Regions from separate parts of the Peribacillus sp. NJ11 genome, predicted to be linked through region 1. Evidence: riboswitches for the same ligand, from Rfam matches in the RefSeq annotation. Region 1 holds a riboswitch; the other holds the start of a gene.
The links. Region 1 has a riboswitch for glycine ahead of QUF86_RS19525 (amino acid permease). Riboswitches for the same ligand answer to the same signal wherever they lie in the genome.
Positions count from the first base shown of each region.

Region 1 (3,175 bases):
TTTAAATCAGATGTTGCTCTGAATGGACATTCTCTTTTTATCAGAATTGAATATCAAGAAATTACCGCGAATGAGGAAAATTATTTTTCAAAAGCTTTATGGTTTTATGAAGCATTGTTTACAAGTATACGGAGCATTTATTTAAGTACATGGCACTTTCTCTTTTATAAGCCTTATTACACCGCTGTTGAACCAAAGGAATTAGAACGAGTATATTTATTTAAATTGTATGATTTACTAAAAAAACTTGTTTAAGACATTCTTTATTCCTATTTAACGATTAATGCAATTCATTTTTTTATATTAGAAAAGCGATTATATGAAACAGTCATTGTTGCGATGAGCTCCAATGGCTTTTTCTATTTTATAGCAATACTTCTTTCGAATGGTTTATTTACTTGCTAAGTTGAGTATTCACCTCCCTTTTTTGATGTTAATATTTGTTAGTGAAATATCTTACTATCTATAATAGGAATATACGCAAATAATAAGGTATATATATTTGATCATACTATATGAATATGTTTTAAAAGAAGAGGATAACCAACTTAGAGTTCCGGTTTGACACAGGTAAAATGTAATGGGAGATGGTTTCGTTAACACGTCAAGCGTTGTGAAAATGAATACGTGATGATAAATATAAACCTTATTGATCCAAATTATGTTATTCTATTTCTGTTTACAACAGTCCGTCGGAAAAACTGTAAAGGGGGTATAAGGTTAAAATGGTTAAGGAAAAGAAAATCAAGCTAAAGAAGCCAAAGAAGTGGTGGGGATGGGTTCTAGCAATTGTCATCATTGCTAATATAGCAGGTGGTGGGGACAAAGAGGAAGTTGCTAAAGAAGAGAAGGCTTCTGAAAATACTGCTGAACTTAGGGAGGAAGCTCCTAGACAATCTCTACTGCTGCAAGGATTTTCGCGAGTCTCGAATTTTCTCTTTTTCCATACATCAATTATGTTAAAACTATAGTTATTATGTCCTCTCCGGGCTTTAAATTTTGTTTCGGAAAAATGCCGAAATTTTTGCTTATACATAAGCTTGTTTGGGATTCTTTGCGACATAGAAAAGCTGCTAATAAGCTTGATTTTTCATAGCTAATAACTTCTAAAATATACTGTTCATAAAGTTCAAATTAGTCCATGCTTAAATTTCAGAAAATAGAGTTTTTTCAGATAATCGTTGAAATATCCATTAAAACCCGATAATATACAACTATTAAAACAACTTTATATCAGCGGATGATGATTGTGGGAGAGTCTAAACAATGTTTAGCACCGAAGGAGCAAATCCTAAAAGCAGGGACTAATCTCTCAGGTAAAAGGACTACAATTGGACGCGTCTCTGAAGAGAGCCATAGGCCACCGAAGGAGTTAAACTCTCAGGTAAAAGGACAGAGGAAAGTAGGAAAATACCTATCTTTCCTCTGTCCTTTTTTGTACCTGGAAAGATAAAAAGAGAGGAAGTGTGCATTGAGATCTGAAGATAAATGATCTATCCTTTGATTTGTACAATTAATGCTATATTTTCAAAAAAGGTAGGTAGCTTTATTTCAAAAAACTATATCTAGTACCCACCTAGGAAAGCGCTTACAATGATAGGTCAGTCTCCCAGTACGCTAATAATTCACACTCATTGAAGGGCTGACCCTTTATAAGGAAAAAATTCCAAGTAGCCTATAAAAGTAGAAAGTGGGAGATCGTATGCAGGAACAAAAGTTGGATAGAGGGTTAAAAAACAGGCACGTACAACTCATAGCTATTGGTGGGGCAATCGGAACGGGATTATTTCTTGGAGCAGGAAAATCTATTAATTTAGCTGGGCCATCAATTCTATTTGCTTACATGATTACAGGCATCATTTGCTTTTTAATCATGCGCGCACTTGGAGAACTACTCTTATCTAATTTGAACTATCATTCCTTTGTTGACTTTGTAAGAGACTATTTAGGTAATATGGCAGCATTTGTAACCGGCTGGACCTACTGGTTTTGCTGGATCTCAATCGCAATGGCCGACTTAACGGCAGTTGGTCTTTATACTCAGTATTGGTTTCCCTCCGTACCTCAGTGGATGCCAGGATTGATTGCCCTAGTCATTCTGCTATTTATGAATCTTGCAACCGTTAAACTTTTTGGCGAAATGGAATTCTGGTTCGCATTAATAAAGGTCATCGCTATTCTAGCATTAATTGTTATCGGTATTTTCATGATTATTAAAGGCTTTTCCACTGATTCAGGCGCAGCAAGTTTCACGAATCTATGGAGTCACGAAGGTATGTTCCCAAATGGAATAAATGGTTTTGTCCTCTCATTCCAGATGGTAGTGTTTGCGTTTGTGGGCATTGAACTTGTAGGACTTACAGCAGGTGAAACAGAAAATCCAGAAAAAGTTATCCCCAAAGCCATAAATAATATTCCTATTCGGATTATAATTTTCTATATTGGCGCACTTATTGTCATTATGAGTGTTTATCCGTGGAACGCAATCATCCCAACGGAAAGCCCATTCGTCCAAGTATTTGTGGCTGTAGGTATTGCTGGAGCTGCTGGTATCGTTAATTTTGTCGTCCTAACATCGGCTGCTTCGGCATGTAACAGCGCAATCTTCAGTACAAGCCGGATGGTATACTCACTTGCCAAAGATAAAAATGCACCTGTACCGTTTGCAAAACTTAATGACCGTAAAGTACCTTCCAATGCATTGTTCTTTTCAACTGTCGTCATTTTAATTTCCGTTGTTTTGAACTATTTAATGCCTGAAGGAGTATTTACCTTGATTACAAGTATTTCTACAGTATGTTTCATCTTTATTTGGGGAATTACAGTCATCAGTCATTTGAAATACCGTAAAACAAGACCTGATCTAGTGAAAAAGAACAAATTTAAATTACCATTTTATCCAATTTCCAATTACTTGATCCTTGCTTTCCTAGCGTTCGTCCTTGTTGTTCTTGCACTTGCGAGCGACACTCGTGTTGCCTTATTCGTTACTCCTGTTTGGTTCATTATGCTGATTACGATTTATAAGATTCGCCAAACGAAGGTGGAACAGGCGAATCAGAGAGAGGTAGCGGGGAATTAAGGGGCAAGAAACCCTTTGATTCAATTTGCGGTGTTTGTCCAGATAGTTGCCGCTCCATATTTTCCTAACCCGGTGAGTAAAAAATCTGCCCAT
Region 1 covers NZ_JAUCFO010000001.1:3,968,029-3,971,203, reverse strand. Annotated here, with positions in the region: gene QUF86_RS19530 (hypothetical protein) at 726-971, shown strand; glycine riboswitch at 1,241-1,338, shown strand; glycine riboswitch at 1,342-1,398, shown strand; gene QUF86_RS19525 (amino acid permease) at 1,703-3,082, shown strand.

Region 2 (3,175 bases), 950 kb from region 1:
CACATGCCTTTTTGTCCATTCAATACCAGTATCGGCCCGCCGGTTTCGTATCATAACAGTGTTGACCAGTTCCTTTAGGTGTTCATCTTCAATTATGTTCCGGCCTTTCCCTTTATATTTTTCCGAAAAGAGTGAGGCATTTCCCAAGTGGCCTGGTTTCAATAACGAAACGAGGTGGAAAATTTCCTCGACTTTATTTTGAATGGGAGTAGCTGTCAGGAGTAAACAAAATTTCTTTTTCAGATTTTGGACGAATTCATAGTTCTTCGTCTTATTATTTTTAAGTTTATGAGCTTCGTCAATAATGATGAAGTCATATTCCTGATTGAAAATGATATCACGATGTGGATCGCGTTTCGCTGTATCAATGGATGAAATGACCACATCACAGGAGTCCCAAACATAACTTTTTCTCTGAACGACTGCCGGAATATGAAACTTGGTATTCAATTCAAAAGCCCATTGTGTGACAAGTGAGGCCGGTACAAGGATCAATACTTTTTTTACAAGGCCTCTAATCATATATTCTTTTAGGATCAAGCCGGCTTCAATTGTTTTTCCGAGCCCTACCTCATCAGCTAAAATGGCCTTTCCATTCATCTTTTCCACCACTTGCTTTGCTGCTTCCAATTGGTGGGGAAGCGGGGTTAACTGCGGAAGGTGCTTGGGCGCCTGTAATCCCTCAAAATCAGGGATGATGAGATTTTCCTCCATTTGAACCGCCAACTTATAAAGCTCCCAATTTCCCCATGGACCGTCATTTTCCATCTTTTGCAGAAACTCGTCATTCCATTCAGAATTGAAGGATATATTGATTTTCATAGAAATAACTCCCTCTTAAATCATAATTTCCTTAATAAAAGGTCAAAACCCGAACATTTCATATGTGAAGTAAGAAAAATATTTCTCTTCAAAAGATATTGCAGAGATAAGTTTCTTAGGGTAGGATATAAGTATATTTAGAAAATTCCAATTTCCAAACGCTGTAAAGAATCTTTGTATTTCAGTTTTGCAGTTCGCGTTTTCTTAGTATGCGCTACAGGCTCCTATTTTATCCAAGATACTGAAGGAGATCATTCAAATGGTTCCTGAAGTTTTAGGAGAGTTGGCAGAGAATGCATTCCATGATGCTCAAAGGTTTTACTAATGCTTGGGGCTTGTTCGCTTACTTTCATTGGTAGACCATTTATATGCGGGTGAAGATAAGGGGAGAGACTACGGATGTAGCGCCGAAGGAGCAAACTTAGCAGTGAATCTCTCAGGCAAAAGAACTCTTATTGGACGCAACTCTGGAGAGCGCCGCCCATTTTGGGACGGCCACCAAAGGGGAAAACCTATTATATAGGTAAACTTTCAGGTTTCAGGACAGAGAAAAAGCTCAAACGGGCTTTCTCTGTCCTTTTTTGTGCTTTTTTCACATCATGAATCAGGATATCTGATGCGTAATGACAAGAAGCTTTGATAATGAAGCCATTTAAATTAAAAAATCTGAGGGGGGTCATTTTTTGACCAATTTAAAAAGAACACCACTATTTGAAGTTTATCGTGAATGCGGCGGTAAAACGATCGATTTTGGCGGCTGGGAACTTCCTGTCCAATTTTCGGGTATAAAGGACGAACATGAAGCCGTACGTACAAAAGCGGGGTTATTCGATGTTTCCCATATGGGGGAAGTTGATGTTAAGGGGCTTGGGAGCCTTTCCTTTTTACAGAAGATGCTGACTAATGATATATCAAAGCTGCAACAGGGCGGTGCCCAATATACGGCTATGTGCTATGAAAACGGCGGGACGGTTGATGATCTCATCGTTTATAAGCGGGCTGAAGACGACTATCTGCTCGTGGTCAATGCAGCGAATACAGATAAAGATTTCGATTGGCTGCAAGCTAATCTACCGGAAGATGTCCAAATCACAAATGTATCGAGTCACTATACACAGCTAGCACTTCAAGGGCCATCTGCAGAGAAGATATTACAAAAACTATCAGAAAATACTGCCTTAAGTGAAATTGGATTTTTCAAGTTCAAGGAAAATGTCATGATAAATGGTATCTCCACGATGGTATCCCGTACCGGATATACTGGTGAAGATGGTTTTGAGATATATAGCGACAGTGAAAACGGTCCTGCCCTTTGGAAGGCGATTCTGGATGCCGGAAAGGAAGAAGGGATTCAGCCGATTGGTTTAGGTGCTCGTGATACCCTGCGTTTTGAAGCGAAACTTCCGCTGTATGGGCAGGAACTTTCAGCGGACATCACCCCAATAGAGGCCGGGATCGGTTTTGCGGTAAAAGTGGATAAGGAAGCAGATTTTTTCGGGAAAGCCGTTCTTGCTGAACAAAAGGAGAAAGGGGCTCCCCGCAAGCTTGTGGGAATTGAAATGATTGACCGTGGCATTCCACGTCATGGGTATAAGGTCTACAGCGGGGACAAAGTCATTGGCGAGGTCACGACTGGTACCCAATCACCAACGTTGAAGAAGAACGTAGGGTTGGCACTTATCGATAAGGAATTTTCGGTGCTGGATGCGGAAGTCGAAGTGGAAATTCGATCCAAACGTTTGAAAGCCGTTATCATACAAACACCTTTTTATAAAAAACCACGTAAATAGAGGGGAATGGTCATTAGATGAAACATCGTTATTTACCCATGACAGAGCAAGATAAACAAGAAATGCTTGAAGTGATAGGTGTACCTACTGTTGAAGAACTTTTCAATGATATCCCTGAAAGTGTTCGTTTTCAAGGCGAATACGATATCAAGCCCGCTAAATCGGAACCTGCCTTAATAAAAGAATTATCAAGGCTTGCTGCCAAGAATGCGGATCTTAAAAATTATGCTTCCTTCCTTGGTGCGGGTGTCTATGACCATTATGCACCGGTCATCGTCGATCATGTTCTTTCCCGTTCTGAGTTTTATACGGCTTATACACCCTATCAGCCTGAAATTTCACAGGGCGAGCTTCAGGCCATCTTTGAATATCAAACGATGATTTGTGAATTGACGGGTATGGATGTGGCTAACTCCTCCATGTATGACGGCGGGACAGCGCTAGCTGAAGCAGCCATGCTTGCTTCAGGTCAGACACGACGCAAGAAGATTCTCATTTCAGGGACGGTTCATCCTGAATCAAGAGAAGTTGTTAAGACCTATGCGAAAGGACAACGCGTGGAA
Region 2 covers NZ_JAUCFO010000001.1:3,016,873-3,020,047, forward strand. Annotated here, with positions in the region: gene QUF86_RS14915 (DEAD/DEAH box helicase) at 1-822, opposite strand, end outside; glycine riboswitch at 1,197-1,284, shown strand; glycine riboswitch at 1,288-1,371, shown strand; gene gcvT (glycine cleavage system aminomethyltransferase GcvT) at 1,506-2,612, shown strand; gene gcvPA (aminomethyl-transferring glycine dehydrogenase subunit GcvPA) at 2,630-3,175, shown strand, end outside.
Region 2: another riboswitch for glycine. It lies ahead of gcvT (glycine cleavage system aminomethyltransferase GcvT); the one in region 1 lies ahead of QUF86_RS19525 (amino acid permease).